Geobacter metallireducens GS-15: one gene and its partner. Each later gene encodes a partner of the first gene's protein in a complex. Links are inferred from orthologs where the notes say so. Each region holds a gene or a part of one and is shown on either strand. Other genes may lie near its edges. The genes, in order: secA and secY.

What was found.
Region 2: the proteins of secA (region 1) and secY are in contact, whole or in part, in a crystal structure (PDB 3DIN), measured with the Thermotoga maritima proteins. The link is inferred for Geobacter metallireducens GS-15 from one-to-one orthologs. Residues at the interface, in WP_004082002.1 of Thermotoga maritima: Glu261, Ala262, Arg263, Lys300, Ala301, Arg302, Thr303, Ile304, Ile305, Leu323, Tyr324, Asp325, Pro326, Val329, Ser330, Tyr333, Ile336, Lys340, Phe345, Val349, Glu363, Phe364, Tyr374, Ser375, Gly376, Gly377, Glu393, Ile395, Thr482, Ser483; in WP_004081795.1 of Thermotoga maritima: Glu108, Gly109, Glu110, Glu111, Ala236, Glu237, Arg238, Arg239, Ile240, Thr241, Ile242, Gln243, Tyr244, Ala245, Arg246, Arg247, Val248, Thr249, Gly250, Arg251, Arg252, Val253, Tyr254, Gly256, Ala257, Ser258, Thr259, Tyr260, Leu261, Pro262.

Annotation. Positions count from the first base shown.
Region 1 is NC_007517.1:1,048,365-1,064,154, reverse strand. Bases 6,049-9,264 are described here. They hold secA (preprotein translocase subunit SecA), read right to left. Parts: upstream 8,949-9,264; coding sequence 6,249-8,948; downstream 6,049-6,248. Other genes in these bases: GMET_RS04755 (phenylacetate--CoA ligase), read right to left, coding at 9,092-9,264; argJ (bifunctional glutamate N-acetyltransferase/amino-acid acetyltransferase ArgJ), read right to left, coding at 6,049-6,148. Outside these bases: GMET_RS04785 (valine--tRNA ligase), read right to left, coding at 1-1,680; GMET_RS04780 (response regulator), read right to left, coding at 1,781-3,100; GMET_RS04775 (serine hydrolase domain-containing protein), read right to left, coding at 3,196-4,446; GMET_RS04770 (DUF2914 domain-containing protein), read right to left, coding at 4,511-4,855; more of argJ, read right to left, coding at 4,964-6,048; more of GMET_RS04755, read right to left, coding at 9,265-10,393; GMET_RS04750 (indolepyruvate oxidoreductase subunit beta), read right to left, coding at 10,419-10,964; GMET_RS04745 (thiamine pyrophosphate-dependent enzyme), read right to left, coding at 10,961-12,778; GMET_RS04740 (TldD/PmbA family protein), read right to left, coding at 12,925-14,262; GMET_RS04735 (N-acetyltransferase), read right to left, coding at 14,281-14,733; GMET_RS04730 (GGDEF domain-containing protein), read right to left, coding at 14,783-15,700; GMET_RS04725 (HDOD domain-containing protein), read right to left, coding at 15,690-15,790. UniProt on the Escherichia coli protein: Required for protein export, interacts with the SecYEG preprotein conducting channel.
Region 2 is NC_007517.1:699,492-712,427, reverse strand. The notes cover bases 1,289-4,283. They hold secY (preprotein translocase subunit SecY), read right to left. Parts: upstream 3,443-4,283; coding sequence 2,135-3,442; downstream 1,289-2,134. Other genes in these bases: rpsE (30S ribosomal protein S5), read right to left, coding at 4,108-4,283; rpmD (50S ribosomal protein L30), read right to left, coding at 3,906-4,085; rplO (50S ribosomal protein L15), read right to left, coding at 3,439-3,885; GMET_RS03255 (adenylate kinase), read right to left, coding at 1,467-2,114; map (type I methionyl aminopeptidase), read right to left, coding at 1,289-1,465. In the rest of the region: rpsK (30S ribosomal protein S11), read right to left, coding at 1-160; rpsM (30S ribosomal protein S13), read right to left, coding at 183-551; rpmJ (50S ribosomal protein L36), read right to left, coding at 576-689; more of map, read right to left, coding at 719-1,288; more of rpsE, read right to left, coding at 4,284-4,596; rplR (50S ribosomal protein L18), read right to left, coding at 4,621-4,986; rplF (50S ribosomal protein L6), read right to left, coding at 5,004-5,543; rpsH (30S ribosomal protein S8), read right to left, coding at 5,573-5,971; GMET_RS18235 (type Z 30S ribosomal protein S14), read right to left, coding at 6,007-6,192; rplE (50S ribosomal protein L5), read right to left, coding at 6,211-6,750; rplX (50S ribosomal protein L24), read right to left, coding at 6,765-7,091; rplN (50S ribosomal protein L14), read right to left, coding at 7,113-7,481; rpsQ (30S ribosomal protein S17), read right to left, coding at 7,495-7,752; rpmC (50S ribosomal protein L29), read right to left, coding at 7,760-7,948; rplP (50S ribosomal protein L16), read right to left, coding at 7,938-8,360; rpsC (30S ribosomal protein S3), read right to left, coding at 8,379-9,014; and 8 more genes. UniProt on the Escherichia coli protein: The central subunit of the protein translocation channel SecYEG. Consists of two halves formed by TMs 1-5 and 6-10.

The DNA of each region.
Region 1 (15,790 bases):
CTGGGCCGCGAAGGCCGCCAGGGTGAAGCGGAAGGCGTCGGTGCCGTACTGGTCGATGACCACCAGGGGATCAATGACGTTCCCCTTGGACTTGCTCATCTTCTGCCCCTGGGCGTCGCGGACCAGGGCGTGGATGTAGACGTCGCGGAACGGCACCTCTCCCATGAAGTGGAGTCCCATCATCATCATCCGGGCCACCCAGAAGAAGAGGATGTCGAAGCCGGTCACGAGGCACGAGGTGGGGTAGAAGGTCTTCAGCTCCGACGTCTGGTCGGGCCACCCCAAGGTGGAGAAGGGCCACAGCGCCGAGGAGAACCAGGTGTCCAGCACGTCGGTCTCCTGGCGGATCTCGTCGCTGCCGCACTTGGAGCACTTGGTCGGATCCACCTTGGCCACGGTGGTCTCGCCGCAGTGGTCGCAGTACCAGGCCGGTATCCGGTGTCCCCACCAGATCTGACGGGAGATGCACCAGTCGCGAATGTTCTCCATCCAGTCGTAGTAAGTGTTCTCCCACTGCTGGGGAACGATGCGGGTGCGGCCGTCCTTCACCGCGGCCAGGGCCTCTTCGGCCAGGGGGCCCACCTTCACGTACCACTGGAGCGAGAGGTAGGGCTCAACCACGGTCTTGCAGCGATAGCACCCACCCACGGCCAGGGCGTGGTCGTCGATCTTCTCCAGGAGCCCCTGGGCCTCCAGGTCCTCCACGATCTTCTTCCGGGCAGCGAAGCGGTCCATCCCCTCGTACTGGTGGCCGGCGGCATTGATGACCCCCGACTCGTCAAAGACATTGATCACGTCGAGATTGTGGCGCCGCCCCACCTCGAAGTCGTTGAAGTCGTGGGCCGGCGTTATCTTCACCACGCCGGTGCCGAACTCCCGGTCCACGTAGTCGTCGGCCACCACCGGAATCTGCCTGTTCAGCAGCGGCAGGATGACCGTCTTCCCCACCAGGCCGGCGTAGCGCTCGTCCTCGGGGTGGACCGCCACGGCGGTGTCCCCCAGCATGGTCTCGGGGCGGGTGGTGGCAACCACGACGAAACGGCCCGGTTCATCCGCCACGGGGTAGCGGAGATGCCAGAGGTTTCCCGCCTTCTCCTCGTGCTCCACCTCGATGTCCGAGAGGGCCGTGTGGCAGCGAGGGCACCAGTTGATGAGGCGGTTGTCCCGGTAGATGAGCCCTTCCTCGTAGAGGCGGACAAAGACCTCGCGCACGGCCCGGGAGAGCCCCTCGTCCATGGTGAAGCGCTCCCGCTCCCAGTCGCAGGAGGCACCGAGGCGCTTCAGCTGCCCGATGATCTGCCCGCCGGACTCGGCCTTCCACTTCCAGACCCGCTCGATGAACGCGTCGCGCCCCAGTTCGTGGCGGCTCTTCCCTTCGGCGGCAAGCTGCCGCTCCACCACGTTCTGGGTGGCAATGCCGGCGTGGTCGGTGCCGGGCATCCAGAGGACATTGTGGCCGCTCATCCGCTTCCATCGGCAGAGGACGTCCTGGAGGGTATTGTTGAGGGCATGCCCCATGTGGAGGGCCCCCGTGACGTTGGGAGGAGGGATGACGATGCTGTAGGAAGGCTTGTCGCTCACCGCTTCGGCGCGGAAGTACCCTTCCCGCTCCCACGTCCGGTACCACTTCTCTTCAACGGCCTGGGGTTCGTAGACCTTTGCCAGTTCCTTGTCTGCCATTGGGATAACCTCTTTCATCTGCAAAATGAAAAATGGGGATGTGTCATCCCCATTTCAGCGCAACAATTCCTGCCGGTCCCTGCCCCCCGGTCCCCGGTTCCTAACTGCCTTCCTTGATCCGGCGGATCTCTTCCTTGATGAGGGTTTCGGCCAGATCGGGCACCACTTCCCACGCGATCCGCTCGATGACCTCCCGGGAAATGCGGGAGATGGCTGCAGCAAGCTGCTCCTCGGTCAGGGTGATGGTCCCTCCACCCCCCTCGACAGCGGGCGCAGCAGTGAAGGACGCGGATGACGGAACCGGTTTCTCTTCAGGAGCAAATGAAGATACCCCGGCGGCCGGAGTAAATTCCGTTTTCAAGGGCATTTCAAAGGGCTCGATGCCCGGGTCAAACGCTCCGGAAACCGGCGTTTCGGAAATGCTTCCGTACGGCTCAACAACGCTTTCAGCGCTCTCCTCGCCGAATACGAATGACTCATCCATGGGGGGAGCACTGAAGGGTGCCGGTTCGACGGAAGCTGACGGAGCAGGCGTTTCCGCCGCCACGGCAAAACCGAACTCGTCGCTGGCAGAGGCAAAGCCGAAATCGACCGACTCGGCGGCAGGCCCCGTTCCGGCACCAAAGACGTCCGGAGTCTGTTCCAGCCCAAAGGGAGAAACCTCGTCTACTGCGGCGGACGCTCCATCGGCAGCCGCCTGGCTGGACTTGACAGGCTCGTCACCGACAACCTCGTCCTCAAGCTCGAAAGCACCCCAGAGATCATCGGCGGGAGATGCCTCCTCAACCGCGAAGACAAAGGGTTGCGGTTCGGGCACGGTTACCTTGGCGGCCGTGGGTTCGGGGGTGGGAGGTGGCGTCACGGCCGGCTGGGGCTCACTGGACGCGGGTTCGTCGAATTCAATGGCAAAGGACTCAACCGGCCCGGCAGCAACTGGTGCAACGGACGCAATTGATTCAGCCGCCTCTGCCACTGTCGGCGCCGCAGGCGGCGTCACGGCCGTCATAGTCGGTGCTGCTGCCGCCACTGACGGCGCCCCGGCCCGGCTTTTGCCAAGATCAAGGAGAGTTTTGACCTTGTCGATAAGTTGCTGGGACTCGAAAGGCTTGGAGATGAAATCGTCGGCGCCGCACTGGCGGGCCTTCTCCTCGTCAAAGGGCTCGAAGGCACCGGTCATGAGGAGGATGGGGACAGTGCCGAGGGCGGGATCCTTCCGGATGGCGGTACAGACCTCGTAGCCGGACTTGCCGGGCATGAGGGCGTCCACCAGCATCACATCAGGGGTGACTTCGCGGGCCTTCTCCACAGCGGAGTCCCCATTGTCAACGACAGTAAGGTCGCAGTCCTCGTTGGCGAAGATGATCCCCACGACCTTCTGGATTGTGATGCTGTCGTCGGCAAGGAGAATCCTGTTGCCCATGAAAAAACCTCCTCGGATAGGAGCGCCGTAAGTCCTGAAAAACCGCGAACAACCGCGGAAAAACTAGCACAGCCCCCCGGTGGGTGTCAAGATGTTTACCGGCCCTGCGGGGCCTTGAACATGGCGATTTCGGACAGTTCCCGAAGGTCTGGGTGGAGCATGGCAAAGGCCACCGTGGAGAGATCGTTCCTGAGCTTCGAGAATGCCCGCGTGCTCCGGTAGTCGAGTCGCGAGGAGAGGAGAACCACGAAGACGTCGTTCTCGGGATCGATCCAGAGGGAGCTTCCCGAATAGCCGGTGTGCCCGAAGGAGGCTTCGGAAAACCCTCTCCCCTTCGGCGAAGAGTAGGGTGACGCGATGTCCCATCCCAGGCCCCGGCGCACCGTGCCGCCACGGGAGAAATGGGGGGCCGCCATCTGGCGCAGGGTCGGGGCCGCGAGCACCCGCTGGCCGTCAAGCTCTCCATCGCCAAGAATCATGCGGCAAAAGCGGGCCAGGTCGCCGGCCGTGGTAAAGATTCCCGCGTGTCCAGCCACGCCGTCAAGGAGCCTGGCCGTGGTGTCCTGAACCTTCCCGAATTGGGGACCGCCCCCGACATCAAGGGTTGCCGCGCAGCGGCCGGCAGCGGCCGGACCGGGATTGAAACAGGTCGCCGTCATGGCAAGGGGGCCATAGACGGTTTCAGACACGACGCGGTCCAGCGGTGTGCCGGTCACCCGACGTACCAGTTCTCCCAGGAGGATGAAATTGATATCGGCGTACCGGAAACGGTGGCCGGGTTCCCCCTTGAGCTTCTGGCGGGCAACCCCTTCGAGGGCGCTCAGGAGAGGACTTGAGGCTGAAAGCGGGAAGTCGTCGAGCCCCGAGGTATGGGTCAGCAGATGCTCCACCAGGACCCCATCCTTCCCCTTGCCGGCGAACTCGGGAAACCAGCGGGTGACGGGATCGGCAAGGGAAAGTCGCCCTTGCTCCACCAACCCCATGACAACCGGCGCCGTGGCCACCACCTTGGTGAGGGATGCCACATCGAAAATGGTTTCTGTCGAGACCGGAAGGGCGCCGGACTCACCGGAGACCCTGCCGAAGGCCGATTCGTAGACGATGCCGTGGCGATTTCCCACGACCACCACCCCCCCGGCGACGAGCCCGTCGGCCATGGCCTTGTCCATCAGGCGCGAAACGGTATTCTGCCATGGAAAGGGGGCGAGAGGGGTGTCGCCGGCGAACACCGGCAGAGAGGTAAAAAGGATGAGGAGCAGAATGAAGAGCTTACGGCACATAGCGGACCCCATCACCAGACGATTGGTAGCAGACTCCAGCTTTTCTTGCAAAACAGGGGCCATCATTCGGCTCTCCAGAAACGGCAAAGGGGAGTTGCCTCCCCTCCAGAGCGTCTGTGCGAACCGGTCCTCAGTTTATCCGGAACTCAACCGCCTTCAGCAGCTTCCCTGCGCTGTCGAGGGCTTCAACCCGCCATGTGCCGATGGAATCGCGGTCAATGGGACGCTTGCTCCAGGTGCGCCACTTCTGGCCCTTGACCTGAAGCTCCTGCTCGCCCACCACTTCACCGTTCCGGTACCAGACGTGCCGGATGGGCGTCTCCTCCCCCGAAGGATTGACGATCCGGGTGAAGCAGTAGAGGGCGGGAACCGACCGGTGATTGATCCGCCGGACCGCATCGATGGGATTGTTGCGGGAGACCTTGGTCGTAACGGCCATCTCGGTGATCCGCAGGGAGCCGCCCTCGGCAGCCATTGACGCTGTCGCTCCAGGCAGACACAACCAAAATGCCGTCAGAAATGCGAACAGTTTTCTCATGAGCATTACCCCCGTGCCGTAGAAGCAGGTTCGTCCGCGCTTTCCTCAGGTCCGGTAATCGGCGTTGATCTTGACATAGTCGTAGGAGAGGTCCGACGTATAGACCGTGGAGACCCCCTCGCCCAGGTGGAGATCAACCGTCACGCTGAATTCCCTCTTTTTGAGGATCTCGGTCCCCCGCGCTTCCGCATCGCCACCAGTAAAGACCCCGGCTCTAACCATCTGCACGTCATCAAAGAACAGTTCGGTCCGGTCAGGATCCACTTCGGCGCCCGAGTACCCCACCGCCGCGAAGATCCGTCCCCAGTTGGCGTCCTGGCCGAAGAATGCGGTCTTCACGAGGCACGAGTTTGCCACCGCCATGGCTGCCCGCTTGGCGTCGGCATCGGACCGGGCCCCCTTGACGGTGATCTCCACGAACTTTGTGGCCCCCTCACCGTCCTTGACGATGAGCTTGGCAAGAGCCAGGAGCACCTCGTCCAGAAGCCGCACAAACTCGGCAGCATCGTCGCTCCCGGCAGAGAGCACCGGGTTGCCGGCAGCGCCGTTGGCCATGATGAGGGCGGTGTCGTTGGTGGAGGTGTCGCCGTCCACGGTGATGGCATTGAAGGAGCGCTCCACCCCGGCGGCAAAGACCGTCCGGAGCCACGTCGGGTCCACCGCCGCGTCGGTCACGATAAAGGCGAGCATGGTGGCCATGTTGGGCATGATCATCCCTGCCCCCTTGGCGATGCCGGCTACGGTGTACTCCATGCCGCCGGCCTTCCCCGTCCTGACCTCCATCTTGGGAAAGGTGTCGGTGGTCATGATGGCGCGGGCCACGTCGTCGAAGGTGCCCGTGCCGAGTCCCCGGACAAGGGGAGGAATCCCGGCTCGCATCCGCTCCATGGGAAGGGGCACGCCGATGACGCCGGTGGAGCAGACGAGCACCTCCTCCTCCGCGGAACCGACCCCGTCGGCCACAAGCCGCGTCGTCTCCCGGGCATCGGCCAATCCGACAGGACCGGTGCAGGCGTTGGCGTTCCCGCTGTTGACGACAATTGCCCGGCAGGCGCCCTTTTTCGTCCGTTCCTGATCGAGGAGGACCGGCGCCGCCTTCACCGCGTTCGTGGTATAGACCCCTGCCACCGCAGCCGGCGTTTCGGAGACAATCAGTGCCAGGTCCAGGCGCCCCGGCTTCTTGATGGCCGCCTCCACGGCGGAGAATTTGAATCCTTTTATGTTCATCATGCCCTCCGCTTGTTTTCGCGTAGGGGGGTGATTAATCACGCCCTATCCTCACGGCAAGCAATCCGGGCGCAACGAATTGCGCCCCCACATGAAATCCCGATCATTTCCCACAGCACTTCTTATACTTCTTCCCGCTCCCGCAGGGGCACGGATCGTTGCGGGAAGCGCTCTTCTTGCTCCTGGCCGGCTGGGGAGCTGTTGCCGGCTCCTCGCCGAGATTGAATACTATCTTCTTCTGGGCCTGTTGCTGCTGTTCCTCTTCCATCCGTTCCACGTCTTCCTCGCGGGCGATCTGGACCCAGAAGATCTTCTCCACGGTTTCTTCGGCGATGCGGGCCATCATATCCATGAAGAGGCGGTAGGCCTCCTTCTTGTACTCCTGCTTCGGGTCCTTCTGGCCGTACCCCCTGAGGCCGATCCCCTCCTTCAGGTGGTCGATGGAGAGGAGATGGTCCTTCCACTGGCTGTCGATAGCCTGGAGCATGATCACCTTGATGAGGTGATCCATGAGCTCGTCGCCGAAGGAAGCCAGCTTCCCTTCATAGGCCTCATGAACCGATTCCTTGAGGAGCTTGCGGAAGCTCTCGGGGGCGAGCCGGTCCATGGTTTCGGCCGGGATGTCGATCTGGAAGCCGAAGGTCTTGTAGACCGCCTCGACAATGGCCTGCCAGTCCCATTCGGAGGCGTGGACCTTGTCGATGGCGAAGGCCGCGGCGATGTCCTCGATGGTGTCGTCGAGCATCTGGGTGAAGTTGCCGCGGATGTCCTCCCCGGCCAGGATTTCCCGGCGCTGGGTGTAGATGACCTCGCGCTGCTTGTTCATGACGTCGTCGTACTCAATGAGGTGCTTGCGGATCTCGAAGTTGTGGGCCTCCACCTTCTTCTGGGCGTTCTCGATGGCCTTGGTGATCATGCCGTGGGTGATGGCCTCCCCCTCCTCGATCTTGAGGAAGTCCATGATCTTGGAGACCCGCTCGGAGCCGAAGATGCGCAGGAGATCATCCTCCAGCGACAGGTAGAAGCGCGATGATCCCGGGTCACCCTGGCGGCCGGAACGGCCCCGGAGCTGGTTGTCGATGCGCCGGGATTCGTGGCGCTCGGTGCCGAGGATGTGAAGGCCGCCCAGCTTCACTACCTCGTCGTGCTCGGCCGCGCACTCCGCCTTGTACTTGGCAAGGATAGCGGCGTACTCCTCATCCGCGGCATCGGGGTTCTCCCGGCGCCACTGCTTGGCCAGGGAATCGGGATTCCCCCCCAACACAATGTCGGTACCGCGGCCGGCCATGTTGGTGGCGATGGTCAGCATCCCCTTGCGCCCCGCCTGGGCCACGATCTCGGCCTCCCGCTCGTGCTGCTTGGCATTGAGGACGTTGTGGGGAATCCCCTGTTTTTTGAGGAGTTCCGAAAGGATCTCGGACTTCTCGATGGAGATGGTACCGACGAGGACCGGCTGCCCCTTCTGGTGGCAATCCTTGATCTCTTCGATTACGGCGGCGAACTTCTCCCGCTCGGTCTTGTAGATGACGTCGGGGAAGTCGGGGCGGAGCAGGGGCCGGTTGGTGGGGATAACCGTCACGTCCAGCTTGTAGATCTTGTGGAATTCCTCGGCCTCGGTGTCGGCGGTACCGGTCATGCCCGAGAGTTTCTCGTACATCCGGAAGTAGTTCTGGAAGGTGATGGTGGCCAGGGTCTGGTTCTCGTTCTCGATCTCCACCCCCTCCTTGGCCTCGATGGCCTGGTGGAGGCCGTCGGACCAACGGCGTCCCGGCATGAGGCGGCCGGTGAACTCATCGACGATGATGACCTCCCCTTCCTTCACCACATAGTCCACGTCGCGCCGGAACAGGGCATGGGCCCGCAGGGCCTGGTTCACGTGGTGGAGGAACTCCATGTGGCGCGGGTCGTAGAGGTTGTCAATCTTCAAGAGCTTCTCCACCTTCAGCACACCCTCCTCGGTGAGGGTGGCGGAGCGGGCCTTCTCATCCACGGTGAAGTCGCCGGTGTATTCCTTTTTCTTGCCCGAGAGGGTGTTGGCCTCCACCTCCTTCATCTCCCCCTTTTTCAGGTGGGGGATGACCCGGTCGATGATGTAGTACTTGTCAGTGGAGTCCTCGGTGGGGCCGGAGATGATGAGCGGCGTCCGGGCCTCGTCGATGAGGATCGAGTCAACCTCGTCCACGATGGAGAAATAGAAGGGACGCTGCACGTAGTCGTCCAGGGAGAACTTCATATTGTCCCGCAGATAGTCGAAGCCGAACTCGTTGTTGGTGCCGTAGGTGATGTCGGCGGCGTAGGCCTCGCGGCGCTCCTCGTCGTCGAGGCCATGGACGATGACGCCGACGGAGAGGCCGAGGAAGTTGTAGATCCGTCCCATCCAGTCGGAGTCGCGCTTGGCCAGGTAGTCGTTGACCGTGACCACATGTACCCCTTTGCCGGTAAGGGCGTTCAGGTAGGCAGGGAGGGTAGCCACAAGCGTCTTACCCTCGCCGGTCTTCATCTCGGCGATCTTGCCGCTGTGGAGCACCATGCCGCCGATGAGCTGCACGTCGAAGTGGCGCATGTTGTGGACTCTCTTGCCCGCCTCGCGGCAGACGGCAAAGGCCTCGGGGAGGAGGGAGTCGAGGGATTCCCCCTTGGCGCAACGCTCCTTGAACTCGGAGGTTTTATTCCTGAGCTGGTCGTCGGTGAGCGCTGCCATCTGGGGCTCCAGCCCGTTGATCTTTTCCACGATGGGCCAGAGGCGCTTCAGTTCCCGCTCGTTCTTGCTTCCCACGATCTTCTTGATGATGGATCCGAACATTATGAGGTGTCTCCTGGAAGGAATATTTTTTAGGGAAATGCAACGGAGAACGGTAGCACAAAGGGGTGAAATGCTCAACAGAATCCGTGTCGAGTCTGGCGTTCAACGTATGTCGTCACGCAATCGTTGCATGTTGAGCACCGTTAGTACTTCCGGTTGTCATACATCCTTCTGGTCTTCCCCTCCGAGCGGGGGAGCTCGCCGTAGGGGAGGACAACCACCTCACAGGAAACCATGAGGCTGTGCTTGACGGCAGAGGCGACCTTTCGGGCAAGGGCCGGGTCGTCGGCCGGAGCACCGTCCTCGCCCCGCTCCACGCGGATGGTCATGTAGTCGCGGCCGTCGGCGCCATGGTCGAGAACTACCTGGAATTCGCTCCCGACCCCCGCCACGGTATCGAGAATCTCATCGATCTGCCCCGGGTAGATGTTGACGCCGCGGAAGATGACCACGTCGTCGGAACGGCCGAGAATCCGGTCGTGACGGGGGAACGTGCAGCCGCAAGGGCAGTCACCGGGGATCAGCCGGGTGAGGTCCCGGGAGCGGTAGCGAATGAGGGGCGCCGCCTCCTTGCGGAGGGTCGTGAAGACCATCTCACCCACCTCCCCGGGTGCCACCGGCTGAAGGGTTTCGGGATCAAGGATTTCGAGGAGATAGTAGTCGGCCCAGTAGTGGACGGCGCCGTTTGCCCCCGGAGCGGCACAGGAAAGGCCGGTGCCGGGGCCGTAGACCTCGGTGAGGCCGGTGATATCGTGAACCGATTCCGCCCCGAGCCCCTCCCGGATTTTGGCGAGCATCGCCTCGCTGGAGCGCTCGGCCCCGAGAATCACCTTCCTGACCTTTATCCGGTCCCTGAGCCCCCGCCGCTGGACTTCCTCCGCCAGGAGCAGCCCCATGGAGGCGGTGCAGCAGACCACCGTGGACTGGACGTCCGTGAGGAAGGTGGTCTGGAGTTCCAGGTTCCCCGGCCCCACCGGCACAGCCAGGGCGCCGTAGCGCTCGCAGGCGGCCTGGAAGCCGATTCCAGCGGTCCAGAGCCCGTAGCCGACGCAGATCTGGACCCGGTCCTCCCGCGTCACCCCCGCCAGCTCGTAGCAGCGGCAGAACATCCGGGCCCAGTCGTCCAGATCCTTCTGGGTGTAGCAGAGGATCTTCCTCTTGCCGGTAGTACCGGATGATGAGTGGATCCGGACAATCTCCTCAAAGGATGCCGACCGGAGCGGAAAGGGATAGCCGGCCCGCAGGTCATCGGCTGTGGTAAAGGGAAGTCTGCGCAGGTCGTCGAGGGTGCGGATATCCTCCGGCGAGACGCCGGCCTGCTGGAACCGCTCCCGGTAGAAGGGGGAGTTGTTCCAGGCGTGGGCGACGGTCCATTGCACGCCGGCAAGCTGCAGCCGTTCAAGGTCGGCAGGGGAAGAAAAGGGGGCGGGAAAACGTGTGAGCATCGTTTATGAAACCTCCGGACGAAAATCAGCCTGCTGCATTCTCCATCCCCAGACGAAGGGCCGCCAGGGAAGCGTCCCGCAGCTTCCCCTTCTCGACCAGGCGCCGTTCTATGGTCCCGATGACCTGGTCGGGAGAGAAGAAGTCTCCCGAGGCGGCGAACCGCGCCACGGCATAGCCGATAAGGATCAGGTTGAGGGACTGGGGATTGCCGAGCTCCAGGGCAAGGGTATCAGCATCGATGACATGGACCGGATGGCCGTCGAGGCCAGCCGGCGCGGCCTTGGCGTTCACGACGACCCAGCCGCCGGGACGAAGGAAATGACGGTGGATCGCCACGTTCTCCGCCTTCATGGCGATGAGTCCGTCGGCGCGCCCCGGTCTCACGAGGGGGCTCGAAAACTCCCCCGCTTTCAGGTGGGAGATGACCACTCCCCCCCGCTGGGCCATGCCGTGGGTCTCGGAGGTCATGACCGGCATCCCCAGGCTGATAGCGGTTTCGGCGAGGATGCGGGTCAGGAAGAGGATTCCCTGGCCGCCGACGCCACTGATGATGAGCTGCTGACCGGTCATTGTCCCACCTCCTCGATTGCCAGCCGCGGGCAGACGTCGATGCAGACACCGCAGTCGGTGCAGATGAGGGTGTCGATGGCGACCCGCTTCTCCTCCTCGTCATAGACCAGGGCCGGGCATTCGAACTGGGTGGTGCAGTAACGGCAGCCGTTGCAGGCGTCGCTGATGGCAACCTTTCGCCGCGGCGGGCGGTCCCCCTTGAAGGTGCGGTCCACCACGCAGGGCTGGCGGGCGATGACCACGGCAAGCCCGTCGGTCCGGGCAAAGGCGACCGCTTCCTTCATGAGGTCGGTGAACGCCGGAAGGTTGCCGGGGCGCCCCACCTTGCAGAACTTCACCCCGCAGGCCCTCACGAGCCCCTCCATGTTGACCGTGGCCGTGGGGACCCCGCCAGCCCCCCACCCCAAGGCCGGGGTCGGCTGGTTGCCGGTCATGGCGGTGGTGGCGTTGTCGAGGATCACGAGGACGAACCGGGCATCCTGGACTACCGCGTCGATGAGGGGGGGAATGCCGGCGTGGAAGAAGGTGGAATCGCCGATGGTGGCGACGATGTCGGGAACCTCGCCGCCGATCTTGTGGGCGTGGTAGAAGCCGCAGGCCTGGGAGACCGCTGCCCCCATGCAGAGGACGGTGTCAACGCCTCCCAGGTTGATGCCGAGGGTGTAGCAGCCGATATCCGACGGAAAGATTCCCTTGGGGGCGGCACGCTTGATGGCATAGAAGCTGGCCCGGTGGGGGCAGCCGGGGCAGAGGGTCGGACGGCGGCCCCCTTCGGCGGCGGGAGCGGGAGCTTCCGGGGTTTCGATCCCGGCAAAGGAGGCAATGAGCCCCTCGATCAGCTCCGGCGACAGCTCTCCCACTTCGGGGACGAAGCCCGAGCGTTTCCCCTTGACTCGGTAGCGGTCGGCTAACTGCAGTTCCATGACGCCGGTGGTCTCTTCGAGAACGAGGATCTCGTCGTATTGTTCGAGGACAGTGGTCACGAAGTCCCCATGGAGCGGATAGGGCTGTACCACCTGCCAGAGGGGGAGCGTCTCCCGGAGCCCCAGGTCATTCAGCACTTCGCGGGCATGGGCCGCGGCGACGCCGGAGGCGACGATGGCCCGACGGGCCGGGGCAGCAGGATTAAGGAGCCGGGGAGCGGTGGGCTCCCAGGCGGCGATCTTTGCAAGCTTCTCCTCCAGTTCCAGGTGGAGACGGTGGCGAAACTTGGGGGTGGCGGCCCAGCGGGCCGGGTTTTTCTCGAAAAGGGCTTTGCGGTCCGATGGGGCCACGGGACCGGGGAGGATGTCCTGGTTGGCGTGGCAGACCCGGGTGGTGGGGCGGAGCATGACCGGAATCTCGAAGGCCTCGGAGAGCTCGAAACCGACTTTCACCAACTCCCGGGCCTGTTCCGGCGAGTCGGGGTCCAGCACCGGCACCTTGGCGCCCATGGCCATGAGGCGGCTGTCCTGCTCGGTCTGGGAGGAGTGGGGACCGGGGTCGTCGGCGCTGATGACCAGAAAGCCCCCCTTTACCCCCAGGTAGGCGGCGCTCATGAACGGGTCGGAGGCCACGTTGAGCCCCACCTGCTTCATGGCGGTTGCGGCCCGCAGTCCCGCCTGGGACGCCGCATAGGCGATCTCCAGGGCCACCTTCTCGTTCACCGCCCACTCCACGTGCATGGGGAGATCATAACGGGCCCGCCACTGGGCCACGGACGAAAGGATCTCCGAGGCGGGGGTACCGGGATAGGAGGCCACCACGTTGCATCCTGCCTCCACAAGGCCGTGGGCCATGGCTTCATTGCCGAGCAACAGCATTCGTTCACTCACCTGCTTTTCCTCCCAACGCAAAATCAGAGAATTCTCCGCACTCGCCCGGTGTTTGTCAACCTGAAATCACGAAACCGCCACCCGGTATTAATCCGAACATGGCGGTTTCATTGACCGGCCCGGTACTCCGGGTCTGTAATGGCAGCCTACTCGCCGCTCACATCAAGGGCTGCGATCCGCAGCGACGGCGCCCCCACGGTGCCGTAAAGCCGAAGGTCGTTCCCCACCCCTTCCACTCCCTGGAAGAGTTCCAGAATATTCCCGGAGATGGCGATTCCCTTGACCGGAACCGTCACCTTCCCCTCTTCGATGAGGAAACCGGCGGCCCCCACGGAGAAGTCGCCGGAGATGGGATTGGCGGTGTGCATCCCCATGACGTCGGTGAGAAGGATCCCCCGCCCGATGCCGGCCATGAGGTCATCGAAGGGGACGGTGCCGTTCTCGATGAAGAGGTTGGACACTCCCATGTGGGGAGGGGACTTGATGCCGCCGCGGCTGGCATTGCCGGTGGAAGCGACACCGTCTTTTCGGGCCCGGAGAGTGTCGTAGAGGTAGCCACGGAGCACGCCGTCCTCCACGAGGATTGTGTTCTGCTTCGGCACCCCCTCGGCATCGAAGGGGGCAGTCCCCATGCCGCCGGGGAGGGTCCCGTCATCCCGAATCCGGAGGAGGGGGCTGACAATCCGGGTTCCCTTTTTCCCCACCAGGAGCGACTTCCCCTTCTGGACGCTCTCGGCCAGGAAGGCGGAGGCGAGCACCTCCAGGATTTCGGTGGCCACGTAGTTGTCGAGAACCGCCGGACAGCGCATGGTCGGGATCTTCGCGGCCCCCAGAAGCCCCACCGCCTTGGCCACGGCCCGTGTCGCGATCCGGTCAACGGACAGATCGGTGAAATGGTTGGCGAAGTCGAAGTCCCACCCCATCTGGGAATTGCCGCTTTCCTCGGCGATAGCCGAGACGCTGGCCGACACCGACGTACCCCGGCAGGTGGCATCGACGCCACGGGAGTTGACGATACGGGTCTCCACCGTCGACTCGCCGAAGGAGCATTTGCGCACCCGCTTCACCCGCGGGTCGGCAGCCATGACGAGCCGCTCCAGCTCCATGGCCCGCGCCACCTTCTCCGCTTCGGGCACGGCCGCCAGCCCCTCGTCGTAGAGCCCGGGGATCTCCGAACCGGGACGGGGCTCGGGAAAGGCATGGTGCTCATCGGGGGTCTGGGCTCCGGCCCCCACGAGGGCGTTTTCCACCATGCGGGCAAGGTCGGCAGGCTCCATGCTGGTGGAGTACGAGAACCCCATGCCGCCGTTCTTCAGGACCCGGATGCTTACCCCGCCCGGGGCGGAGCACTTGAAGGTGTCCACCTTCTGCTCCTTCACCTCGATGGAGAGTAGGCGCGACGTTGCGGCGGCAACCTCCCACCCGTCCAGGGGACGGTCCTTCAGGAGGGTGGCGACGGTTTCGATCATTTCATTTGTGTTCATGGGCATACCTGTCGAGGACTATTCGAGGTCCAGGATCATTGCGATCTCGTCGCAGTCGGGGAATTTCACGCACTTCATGCAATCGCCCCACACCTTGTGGGGAAGCTCCGACTTGTCCACGATCCGCATCCCGAACGTGCCGAAGAAATTGGGCTTGTAGGTGAGGCAGAAAACCCGCTTGAGCCCCAGTTGGCGGGCCTCGTCGATGCAGGCGTTCACGACCTGGGTACCGATCCCCTTCCGCCCCGTCTCCTCCGCCACGGCCACGGAACGGATCTCTGCCAGGTCCTCCCAGATGATGTGGAGGGCGGCAGTGCCGACGATCTCCCCCCCTTCCTCCCACACATAGAAGTCACGGATCGACTCGTAGAGCTCCGACAGGGAACGGGAGAGCATGTCCCCCTGACTGGCGAAGTGGGTGAGGAGCTTCTGGATGTTCTTGACGTCACCTATCTGGGCCTTGCGGAGCATGGGTGGGTCTCCTTCTGTGGTGTGGATGGGATGGTCCTGCGTTAAATGGCTATTTACGCCGATCCATAACATAACAGCTTCTGTGGGATTTCTTGGCCATCTTTTTCAGTTCCGCCGCCACCTCGGCCACCTTGGCGTAGTGGCCGATCTTCGGCGAATCCATGGGAACAATGGAGATGGCGACCCCCATGAGGGGCACCCGTTCCTCGTTCCCCTTGCGGTCGTGGGCCACGTAGAATCCCCGCGCCTTCTCCTCCTCGTTGAAGAGCTCGGAAACGACGGCGGTGAAGTTGGCGATGATCCGCTCCGACACGGCCTCGGCCTGCTCCAGGGGCACGATGAAGACGAAATCGTCGCCGCCTATGTGGCCCGCAAACCCCTCACCCGCCTCCTTGACGGCATTGGCGATGATGCGGGCAACCATCCGGATCACCTCGTCGCCGTGGGCGAAGCCATAGACGTCATTGTACTGTTTGAAGTGGTTGATGTCCACGTAACAGACCCCCATGGGCTTTCCCACCGCATGCTCGATGGCGCGCTGGATGGAGGTGTTGCCGGGGAGCCTCGTCAGGGGATTGTTATCGAAGACCCGCCTGAGGCGCCGCAGCGACAGGACAATCCGGGTGAAGAGATCCCGGTAACTGAGTGGGGTAGTGACGAAATCGTCGAGGGGATATTCCTCCCAGTCGAACCCTTCGGCAGCCCATTCGGGGATCATCCCTATGACCGGGATGGTGGAGAAGAAGAAATCATCCTTCAGGCTGTGGATGATGCCGAGAAGCGTCTGGTCGGGGGTCGCCAGGTCTATGAGCACCACGTCGGGGGGGTCGGAGTAGATGAGCCCCATGACACTGGGAGGATTATCAAGGGTGACCACCTGGTACCCCTTGCTCTGGAGGCGCAGTTCGAGGCTCCCGTCCCCGCCGCTGGGGCTGGTGACGACGATGATCCTCAGATTAGTTCCCATCGGCGGACTGTATCTCCAGGCTGAAGTTTTTGACTTCCACCAGCCGGTCCTCAAGCTCTTCCACAATGGCGGCAAGGTCGTCCTCGGCCA
Region 2 (12,936 bases), 350 kb from region 1 along the record:
AGCCTTTGCCGCCAGCAGAAGACCAAGCAACCACATTACCAGCAGGATCAGTTATGGTGATGATAGTATTATTGAACGTAGCCTGAATGTGGGCCACTCCATTAGGAATATTCTTTTTTTCCTTCTTCTTCTTGACAACTTTTTTAGCCGGGCTTGCCATTATTCCTCCAGACTCTTATGGTCTATTTCTTCTTACCTGCAACCGTTCTGGCAGGACCTTTGCGCGTACGTGCATTGGTCTTCGTTCTCTGTCCGCGAACGGGAAGCCCCTTCCGATGACGGAGTCCACGGTAACACCCGAGGTCCATGAGCCGTTTGATGTTCATAGACACATCGCGGCGAAGGTCACCCTCTACCTTGATATTCTTATCGATAAATTCCCTAATCTTGGCTACTTCAGCCTCGGTCAGGCTGTCAGTTCTCGTATCTACGCTGACACCTGACTCAGCCAGGATCTTTTGTGCTGTTGTACGCCCGATCCCGTAGATATAAGTGAGCGCGATTTCTATCCGCTTGTTTCTTGGTAGGTCAATGCCTGCGATGCGTGCCAATGCGCGGTCCTCCTCTGTAGTCTCTTAGCCTTGTCTCTGGGTATGCTTGGGCGTTTCGCAAATTACACGAACAATTCCCTTGCGCTTGATTATCTTGCATTTGTCACAAATTTTTTTTACTGATGCCCTTACTTTCATCGTTTATCCTTTCGATGCCTCGAATGCGACTAGAGTTTACTGAGTATTTCCGGACCATGCTCCGTTATAGCAACAGTATGTTCAAAATGAGCTGACAGGCCACCATCACATGTGACGGCCGTCCAGCCATCAGCCAACACCTTCACCTGATAGCTCCGCTCATTGATCATAGGCTCAATGGCGAGAACCATTCCTGGTTTCAACCTGACTCCCCGGCCAGGCTCGCCAAAATTCGGAACCTGCGGACTTTCGTGAAGCTTCTTTCCGATCCCGTGCCCCACGAAATCCCTAACGACTGAAAATCCGTGGCGTTCCACATAGCCCTGAACTGCATGCGAAATATCTGACAGCCTATTGCCGGGAACTGCCGCCTCAATTGCACAATAGAGAGACTCTTCAGTCACCTTGACAAGACGCTCCGCTTGGGCAGTAACCTTCGAAACAGGCACTGTTATAGCGGCATCAGCGTAATATCCGCTGTAAACAACACCGAAATCGAGGCTGACTATGTCCCCCTCGACTAATTCACGCTTACTTGGCATGCCATGAACAACCTGCTCATTAAGAGAGCAGCAAAGAGCATAAGGGAACCCCCCATACCCCTTGAATGCAGCCACCGCCTTACGCTTCCGCGCTTCTGACTCTGCAAGTCCGTCAAGAAACAAAGTGGTAACGCCGGCCCGTACCTCAGACCTCAAAATATCGAGAATCTCCGCCACGATCTGTCCAGCGGAGCGCATTTTTTCAATTTCCTGGGGTGACTTTAGAACAATCACCCTACCTACTCGCCACTATGTTCTGAATTGATTGAGAAACGGATTCTATTGAGCCAAGAGCATCAACCTTCCTCAGCAGTGATGCACGCTCATAATACAACTTAAGGGGAACAGTCTGCTCGTCATAAACATCAAGACGACGACGGATTGTCTCCACTTTATCATCATCTCTCTGATAAAGCTCCCCGCCACAACTATCACAGCGCCCTTCCACGGATGGCCGATCATACAGAACATGGAAACCACGACCACATGCCCTACACATGCGCCGTCCCGTCAGACGATCAACCAACACCGCATAGTCCACTTCGAACGATATAACATGGGCAATCGACCGCCCAGCCCCCTGCAACATGCCACCCAGCGCATCAGCCTGGGCCACAGTCCGCGGGAATCCGTCAAGAATAAAACCAGCGGCACAATCGTCAGCCGCAAGTCGCTCATTAACAATACCCACGACAACTTCATCAGGAACAAGCGAACCGGCATCCATATAGGACTTAGCCGTGATCCCCAGCGAAGTCTGATTCGCAACGGCTGACCGCAGGATATCACCGGTAGAAATCTGCGGAATGCCATACGTACCGACAAGAAGGTTAGCTTGCGTCCCCTTGCCTGCGCCAGGAGGACCAAGGAAAATCAAATTCATCGCATTTTCATTTCCAGACACTACTTCCTCCCCCTAACCCTTACCCCCTTCATAAACCCTTCATAACTCCGGGTTATCAAATGGGACTCAATCTGAGCAGCGGTATCCATCCCCACACCCACCGCAATAAGGAGCGCCGTTCCTCCAAAGTAAAACGGCAAATTGAATTTACCTATAAGAATAGAAGGAAGAACGCAAACAGCTGAAATATAAATCGCACCTGCAAACGTCAACTTCGTGAGCACTCGATCCAAATACTCGGAGGTTTCCTTACCGGGGCGAATGCCTGGTATATAACCGCCGTGCTTTTTAACGTTATCTGCCACATCGACGGGGTTAAAAGAAACAGCCGTGTAGAAATAACAGAAGAATACGATAAAAGCAACATAAAATATGTCATATACCCAGTTGCCGGGCGTCAGGCTCTTTGCTGCGGATTGGACCCAGGGAATATTAATGAAGTTTGCCACTGTTGCAGGAAACATAATTATCGAAGAAGCAAAGATCGGCGGTATTACCCCCGCCATATTTACCTTGAGAGGAAGGTGGGACGTCTGACCACCGTACGTCTTCAGCCCTACGACACGTTTAGCATAGTGTATTGGCAATCGGCGCTGGCCGCGCTCAACAAAAACGATCGCAGCGATAACCAAGAACATGAGAACAAGTATAAACAAGATTACAAAGAGAGAAATTTGACCTGTCTTGAGCAGCCGCACCGAGTTGCCCAGCGCCACCGGAATCCTTGCAACAATACCGGCAAAAATGATCAAGGAGATACCGTTACCAATGCCCTTCTCCGACATCTGCTCGCCAAGCCACATAATGAAGGCTGTGCCAGCGGTCAGAGTAATAACGGTCATAAATCTAAATCCCCAGCCAGGACTCGGCACCACAAGCTCACCGGCTGGTCCACGCATGCTTTCGAGTCCGATACTAATGCCCAGAGCCTGAACAACGCTCAAAACGATAGTTCCATACCGCGTGTACTGAATAATCTTCTTGCGGCCAGATTCGCCTTCTTTTGAAAGTTTTTCGATGGCAGGGACAACTACCGTCAACAACTGAAAGATAATAGAGGACGAAATGTACGGCATGATGCCCAGAGCAAATACCGTAAGCTTCTCCAGAGCACCCCCCGAAAACATGTCGAAAAGCCCGAGGAGTGTACCACGGGCTTGTGCAAAGAAGTGTGCAAGTGCGGTGCTGTCGATCCCTGGAGTCGGAATATGGCACCCTACCCGGTAAACGGCGAGCATCCCTAATGAAAAAAGAACTCGCTTTTTAAGTTCCGGTATTCTGAAGATGTTTTGAAACGCCTCTATCAAAGCGTGATCTCCTCAATTTTACCGCCAACTGCTTCAATCTTCTCTTTTGCCTTTGCACTGTATTTGTGAACCTTGACAACGAGAGACTTGGTCACATCACCATCAGCAAGGACCTTGATCCCGTCCTTGACGCCACTTATCAACCCTGCGTTCAGAAGAGCCTCTGCATCCACAGTAGAGCCGCTTTCGAATACGTCCAATTGACCAATGTTGACGATGGCATAATCCTTACGCATAAGCGGAGTGAAGCCGCGCTTGGGAAGACGACGCTGCATCGGCATCTGCCCCCCCTCGAAACCGGCTTTTATGCTCCCACCGCTACGTGCCTTTTGACCTTTATGGCCTTTTGTCGCAGTTTTACCATGACCGGAACCAGTTCCACGGCCAATTCTTTTCCTATCTTTAGTCGCACCGATCGCCGGCTTGAGATTATTCAGTTCCATCACAGACACCTCTGAGTAGATTACTCTTCAACCTTGACCATATGGGAAACCTTGGCAATCATGCCAACGATTTCTGGAGTATTCTTCAAGACAACAGTCTTATTGAGCTTATTGAGCCCCATACCGTTCAGAACAGCTTTCTGTGCCGTGGGGGCTCCAATCTGACTCTTGATCAGTGTAATTTTCAGTCCGGCAGACATGCTTACCCTCCGTAAATGTGTCCTATTCAGCCATTCCGCGCCGCGCCATAATCTCGTCAGGGCTCCGAAGTTGTTTCAGCCCGTCAAAAGCAGCCTTCACAACGTTGTGCGGATTGTTTGAGCCAAGGCACTTGGAGAGAACATTGTGAAGTCCCGCTGATTCGAAAACAGCACGGGCTGCGCCACCGGCGATAACACCAGTACCTGCGGATGCCGGTTTGATAAGCACGCGACCGGCACCAAAGTGTCCTAAAACTTCATAGGGGATTGTCTGGCCTTCGACAATCGGAACCTTGATAAGATTTTTCTTTGCCTGTTCCACGCCCTTGCGGATGGCTTCAGGGACTTCATTAGCCTTGCCCAAACCATAGCCAACAAAACCGCTTCCGTCGCCGACAACAACAAGCGCCGAAAAGCTGAACCGCCTACCACCTTTAACAACTTTCGCGACCCGACTGATATGGACAACTTTGTCAGTAAGGTTCAATTCATTTGGATTGATCTTCTGCAAGTTCACGCCTCCTTGTTGTTCCTTCTAGAAGGACAAACCGTTCTCACGAGCCGAATCAGCAAGGGCTTTGACCCTTCCATGATACAAAAACCCGTTACGGTCGAATACAACGGAAGTAATATTCTTTTCCAGAGCCTTCTTTGCGACCATGGCGCCGACACATTTCGCTGCCTCGACGTTACCAGTGTACTTGAGGGCATCGCTTTCATCTTGTACAGTTGATGCAGATACGAGTGTTACACCCGTTACATCGTCAATTATCTGTGCATAGATGTGACGGGCACTCTTATATACATTCAACCTTGGCCGGTCAGTCGTACCACGAATTTTCTTCCTCACCCGCGTCTTCCGCTTGAGGTGAGCCACTTTCTTCTGAGCGAGAGGACTCACGTTACTTCTCCTTAAGGCTATTTTTTGCCGGTCTTGCCGGCCTTCCTCAGAATTCTCTCGTCGGCATACTTTATACCCTTGCCCTTATAGGGTTCGGGACCGCGGAAAGAACGAATCTTGGCTGCAGTCTGGCCAACGAGCTCTTTATCAATCCCTCTGACAAAGACCTTGGTCATTTTATCCACCTCAACCGTTATGCCTTTAGGGAGAGGAAAATTAATCGGATGAGAGTAACCAAGGCTAAGGCTAAGAACATCGCCCTTTGCCTCTGCCCTATAACCAACGCCGTTTATCTCAAGTATTTTTTCGAACCCTTTAGTTACACCAACGACCATGTTATTGATCAGCGTTCTTGTCAAGCCATGGGCCGAACGTGACTTTATAGCATCATCGGCTCTATTAACACTAACACTCTTCTCCTCTATCTCAAGGGCGATGTCGCTCATAATCTCGCGTAAAAGCGAACCCTTCGGCCCCTCGACCTTCAGAATAGGAGTTACGTACGAAACCTTTACCCCGCTCGGTATCTCAATAGGACGTTTGCCGATCCTGGACATGACTTGTATGCTCCTTACCTTCTCTATTATTACCAGACAGTACAGATAACTTCACCGCCGACGCCCGCCTCGCGAGCAACCTTGTCGGTGAGGATACCCTTGGACGTTGACAGAATAGCGACCCCCATCCCACTCTTCACGCTAGGAATCTCATCACTACCAACGTACACCCTACTACCAGGTTTACTCACACGCTTTATCTCTCTGATGACAGGTTCTTTCTCATCAATAAATCTGAGATAAACACGCAAAACGCCTTGCTTGTTATCAGCGATCACCTTAAAATTCTTGATAAAACCTTCTGCCTTAAGGACATTCGCCAAGCTCACTTTCAAGTTAGAAGACGGAATATCCACCTTCTGGAGCTTTGCCATGCTGGCATTTCGTATCCTTGTGAGCATATCGGCAATAGGGTCAGTCATCGACATTGAGCGTACTCCTCTTTCTTAACGAGTTTACTGCGTTACCAGCTTGACTTGATTACTCCCGGAATCTGACCGGTACTAGCCAGCTTTCTGAGACAAATCCTGCACATATCGAATTTACGATAATAGGCACGGGGCCGTCCGCAGAGGGGGCAACGGTTATACTCACGGACCTTGAATTTGCTTCCCCGTTGTGCCTTTATGATCATCGATGTTTTAGCCACTGACGTCCTCCAAATATATTAGTTCCTGAAAGGCATCCCAAGTTGCTTGAGCAGTGCCTTGCCTTCTTCATCGCTTCGTGCTGACGTTACTATGGTTATGTTGAGCCCTTTGATCTTGTCGATCTTATCGTATTCAATCTCAGGGAAAATAAGCTGTTCTTTGATGCCAAGGGAATAATTGCCACGTCCATCAAAACCCTTACCCGACACACCCTTAAAGTCTCGAACACGTGGAAGCGCTACATTTATGAGCCGATCAAGGAATTCAAACATCTTTTCACGGCGAAGCGTAACCATACAGCCAATGGGCATCCCTTGACGCAGTTTAAAACTTGCGATAGATTTCTTTGCTTTTGTAATAACTGATTTCTGCCCAGTTATCATGGCGAGCTCTTCGACAGCCGAGTCCAGGATCTTGACATTCTGGATTGCCTCTCCAAGGCCCATGTTAACAACTATCTTTTCAATCTTGGGAACCTGCATTATGTTCGAGTATCCAAAGTCCTTCGTCAACTGAGGGACGATCTCGTTCTTGTAAAGCTCATTCAGCCTGGCCATCTCTTCCTCCGTTCCTATTTATCAAACGAGTCGCCGCATTTGATACAAACACGAACTTTCTTGCCGTCCTCAAGCACGTTCATCTTCGAGCGAACCGGTTTCTTGCACTTGTCACAATAGAGCATAACGTTTGAAACATGCAGTGGGTTCTCTTTCTCTACAATGCCACCTGGTTCATTCCCGCGAGCACGCATGTGTCGCTTAACCATGTTAAGCCCTTCCACAAGCACACCATCCTTCTTGGGAAGAATACGGATTACTTTACCAGTCTTGCTTTTATCTTTGCCGGCGATAACAGAAACGGTGTCGCCTTTTTTAACGTGAAATTTCTTGTCGAGCATGGAATATCTCCTCGAAATGTATTACAGAACCTCAGGTGCAAGAGACACAATTTTCATGAATTTCCGCGCCCTCAGTTCTCTTGCGACCGGACCGAAGATCCGAGTGCCGACAGGTTCACGCTGATTGTTAATAACCACAGCCGAATTATCGTCAAAACGGATGTACGAACCGTCAAGGCGTCCAACCTCTTTGGCGGTTCTAACAATTACCGCCTTGACGACATCACCCTTTTTCACTTTGGAATTCGGAATCGCTTCTCTTACAGAAGCAACAATAATATCACCAATTCCAGCATATTTTCTTTTGGATCCGCCAAGAACCTTTATACAAAATAGCTTTCTGGCTCCGGAATTATCCGCAACATCCAAAATGGTCTGCATCTGAATCATGGCTTACTCCCGATCACTCGAACCTATCGATTATCTGACGAACTCTCCAGCGCTTGTCCTTACTCAATGGACGAGTCTCAACGATTTGTACCCTATCGCCAGACTTGCAGCTGTTTTCTTCGTCATGAGCTTTGTATTTGACACTTCGCTTTATGTACTTGTTATAGACAGGATGTTTCACAAGATGTGAAACCTGCACTACAACAGTCTTATCCATTTTATCACTCACAACAATGCCGACTTGGGTCTTTCTGTTCCCGCGCTGACTCATAGCTTCTCTAGCCCCTTCTTTCGCTGAGGAAAGTATTTACCCTAGCGATATCTTTCTTAACAGCCGAGATTTTAGCTGTATTCTCGAGTCTTCCGGTATGAAGTTGGAACCTCAAATTAAATAACTCTTTAGTCAGTTCCACATTCTTCGCCGTCAGTTCTTCGACCGACATATTTTTAAGGTCACTAGCTTTCATAACCTTCCTTCCTGGAAATGAATTTCGTCCCGACAGGAAGCTTGTTCGCAGCAAGGCGGAACGCCTCACGTGCAATTTCCTCGCTGACGCCCTCCATTTCGTAGAGCACTTTACCGGGCTTCACTACACAGACCCATGAATCGGGCGATCCTTTACCCTTTCCCATCCGTGTTTCAGCCGGCTTTGATGTGAGTGGCTTATCTGGAAACATACGAATCCAGATTTTTCCGCCCCTCTTGATATAACGCGTCATTGCAATACGAGCAGCCTCTATCTGACGGGAATCAACCCATCCACACTCCGTTGCCTGGAGACCGAAATCACCGTACGACAGTGTGGCCCCGCGCATTGCAGCGCCCGTCATGCGCCCCTTCATTTGCTTTCTATACTTAACTCTTTTGGGCATCAACATTGGGAAAAACTCCTGTTTCTATTTTTGACCGGGGAGAACTTCACCTTTAAAGATTAGAACTTTTACGCCAATAATCCCATAGGTAGTTTTGGCTTCAGCAAAGCCGTAATCTATATCTGCCCGGAGCGTATGCAAGGGTACGCGCCCCTCTCTGTACCACTCAGTTCGGGACATTTCAGCTCCGCCAAGGCGACCAGAGCATGTAATCCTAATCCCCTTCGCACCGAACTTAAGCGCAGAAGTTACACTTTTTTTCATTGCTCTGCGGAAAGCCACGCGCCGCTCTAGTTGGAGAGCTACGTTCTCCGACACCAGTTGAGCATCCAGCTCGGGCTTCCTGACTTCTTGTATATTGAGGTAGATCTCTTTGTCAGTAAGCTTGGCAAGCTCCTTCTTGAGAGTTTCCACCTCGGCACCCTTCTTACCGATTATAAGCCCAGGCCGAGCAGTAAAGATATTGATCTTCGCCTTACTGGCAGCACGCTCAATCTCGATCTTGGAAACACCCGAGTTAAAAAGGCGCTTTTTCAGGAAATTCCTCAACTTGATATCTTCATGAAGCAGCTTCGCATAATCTGCTTCAGCATACCAACGCGAATCCCATGTTCTGATTACACCAAGCCTGAATCCAATTGGATTTACTTTCTGACCCAAGACATCACCTCCATTCCGATTACTTATCTGCCAGCACTACAGTTACATGGCTGGTAGGCTTTCTGATTTTGCTGGCACGCCCCATAGCACGAGGAGTAAACCTCTTAAGAACTGGCCCCGCGTCAACAAAAATCGTTTTCACGAATAGTCTATCAACGTCTGATGCACCCTTTTGCTCAGCGTTAGCTACTGCTGACTGGAGAAGCTTCGATACCAGTTTTGCAGACGGCTGCGGAGAAAAACGAAGTATAGTGAGAGCATCCTGTATGCCCCTACCCCTCACCATATCCACAACCAGACGAGTTTTCCGCGGGGAAAGGCGGGCAAATGACAATTTAGCTCGTGCTTCCATTCTCTAGGCTCCTTTTACCGGTTACTTCTTCTTCAACTTGCTCTTCTTGTCTGCTGCGTGGCCGTAAAATGTTCTCGTCGGAGCAAACTCACCAAGTTTGTGTCCAACCATATTTTCGGTCACAAAAACAGGAATAAATTTTTTCCCGTTGTGAACGGCAAAAGTCAGACCGATAAAATCCGGAGTGATCGTTGAACGACGCGACCAAGTCTTGAGAACTTTTTTGGAGCCGGTCCCTTCTGCAGCAACCTTTTTTGCCAAATGATCATCAACAAAAGGGCCTTTTTTGATCGAACGTGCCATGGTCTCTATCCTTTAACCAAGTGGTTATTATTTAGTACGCGGCTTCACGATAAACCGTGAAGATGTCTTATTTTTCCTGGTCTTATACCCTTTAGTCGGAATACCCCACGGTGTCACGGGGTGACGACCACCCGAGGTCCGACCTTCACCACCGCCGTGAGGGTGATCGACAGGGTTCATGGCAACACCGCGAACCTTCGGTCTGCGGCCAAGCCAACGCGAGCGACCTGCCTTGCCAATCGTCACGTTTTCATGATCGATATTACCGACCTGACCAACAGTAGCCATACAATCAAGCAAAACCATCCGTACTTCGCCAGACGGAAGCTTCACCTGAGCATATTTCCCTTCCTTAGCCATGAGTTGCGCAAAGGTCCCGGCGCTCCGTGCCAGTTGACCACCTTTACCGATTTTAAGTTCGATATTATGGATAATGGTACCCAGCGGTATGGCGCGAAGAGGAAGAGAGTTACCTGGCTTGATATCAGCACTGGTGCTGGCCAGCACCACATCGCCCACCTTAAGGTTCAATGGGGCCAGAATATAGCGCTTTTCTCCGTCAGAGTAATGCAGTAGAGCAATACGAGCGCTACGGTTGGGATCGTACTCGATGCTCGCAACCTTTGCCGGAATATCAATCTTGTTCCGACGAAAATCCACAAGCCTGTACTTTTTCTTATGACCACCACCTATATGCCGTGATGTTATCCGACCAAAGCTATTACGCCCCCCTGTCTTCTTCAATGTAAGAAGAAGGGATTTCTCCGGACTAGAGGTCGTGATCTCGTCAAACGCTGAACACGTCTGGTGCCGACGGCCTGCTGATGTTGGTTTGTAAGTCTTTATTGCCATGATGTGCTCACTCCACTGCCAAAGTGTTTATATCTCAAAGAAATCAACATTGTTTCCCTCTTTGAGGGTAACATAGGCTTTTTTCCAGTTCGAACGCTTGCCATAGTGACGACCAACACGCTTCAGCTTGCCAGCCACGTTGACAGTATTTACTTCAGAAACTTCAACCTTGAAAAGTTTCTCGACAGCATTCTTGATTTCTATCTTATTTGCGCTACGGTCAACCTCGAAAGAGATCACATTTTTTGCGTCTTTTTCAAGAGTGGTCTTTTCCGTTACAAGAGGCTTTTTTAATATGTCATAAATATTCATGACTGCAGTGCTCCTTCGATCTTCCGAACAGCTGACTGAGTGAGTATGATATTGTTAAACTTAACAATATCGAAAACATTAAGATGCTCAGCTTTAAGAACCTTAACGTCCTTCACGTTGCGCGCAGACAACTCAAGATTCGTATTTGCCTCATCAATAATAACAAGGGTCTTCGTCACGTCGAACGTTTTAAGAACGCCAACAAAACCCTTTGTCGAGATTGATGGCAGCGACAAGCAATCTAGGACTGAAAGCTTATTCTCTTTGAAAAGCATGGACAGAGCTGATCGAACCGCAGCCTTCCTGGCCTTTTTGTTCATCGAAAGTGCATAGGTCTTAGCTTGAGGGCCAAAGGCAACACCGCCACCGACATAGTGCGGTGCACGTATGCAACCCTGGCGAGCCTGCCCGGTACCTTTCTGCTTGAAGGGCTTTTTGCCTCCACCAGAAACAGCCGCACGATTCTTTACGCCAACGGTCCCTGCGCGACGGTTTGCAAGCTGAACCTTAACCGCTTCATGGATGAGATATTCCCTGACGTCGCCGTTAAAGACAGCGTCACTGAGGTCCATCTCACCTACCTTGTTCTTATTGATATCGAAAACGTCGATTGTAGCCATAACTATCTCCGGTCCTGCAAGTCTAACGTGCTTTAACACTGTCTTTGAGAAGCAGAATACCATTCTTCGCGCCTGGTATTGCCCCTCTGATCAGCAGCAGATTGTCCGCTGTGTCAACACGGACAACTTGAAGACGTTGCACCGTAACACGCTCATTTCCGAGTTGGCCTGGCATTTTCTTATTTTTGAACACGCGCGACGGCCATGCAGAACTACCGATCGAACCGGGAGCCCGGTGGAAGCAGGAACCATGGGATGAACGGCCTCCACGGAAGCCCCACCGTTTAATGACACCCTGGAAACCTTTACCAATGCTTGTTCCGGTCACATCGACATAATCACCCGGCGCAAAGATCTCAGCGGTAATAGAGTCGCCAATAGTATACCTGTCGACATCCTCCACCCTGAACTCACGGATATAAGTAAAGACACCTTGGCCAGCGGACTTGCAGTGACCTACAAGCGCGCGCCCCGACTTGTCGGCATCCTTCGCGAGAAAACCTACCTGAATAGCGTTGTACCCGTCTGTCTCAACAGTCTTCTTTTGCAAGACGATACACGGCCCAGCCTCTACTACAGTTACTGGAATGCGCCTGCCATCATCAGCAAAGATCTGGGTCATACCCAGCTTTTTCGCAATCAATCCCTTCTTCATGGCAAAATTCCTATCCTTACATTCGCATTAGAGCTTGATTTCAACATCTACGCCTGCAGAGAGATCAAGCTTCATGAGAGCGTCGACAGTCTGCTGTGTTGGATCAAGAATATCGATGAGACGTTTATGTGTCCGGATTTCGAACTGCTCTCGAGACTTCTTGTCCACGTGCGGTCCCCGGAGGACGCAATACTTATTGATTATCGTCGGGAGAGGGATTGGCCCAGCAACCCGCGCACCTGTTCTTTTTGCAGTATCGACTATCTCACCTACTGATTGATCAAGAAGCTTATGATCAAAAGCTTTAAGGCGGATTCTTATTTTTTGACTTGGCATTTCTTCCTCGTTCCTGCTTTATTCGATAATAGAGCTGACAACACCGGCGCCGACAGTACGGCCACCCTCACGGATAGCGAACCGCAGGCCTTCGTCCATGGCGATTGGGGTGATCAGGTTAACCGTTACGGCTACGTTGTCGCCGGGCATGACCATTTCGGTCCCTGCGGGAAGGTCTACTATGCCGGTCACGTCGGTGGTCCGAAAGTAGAACTGCGGACGATAGCCGTTGAAGAACGGGGTGTGGCGCCCGCCTTCTTCCTTGGTCAGAATGTAGGCCTCGGCCTTGAACTTGGTGTGCGGGGTGATGCTCCCCGGCCTCGCCAGCACCTGGCCACGCTCGATGTCTTCACGCTTTACACCACGGAGCAGGGCGCCGATGTTGTCGCCGGCACGCCCTTCATCGAGGAGCTTGCGGAACATTTCTACACCGGTAACAGTGGTCTTGGTGGTCGTCTTGATTCCAACGATCTCGACTTCCTCGCCCACCTT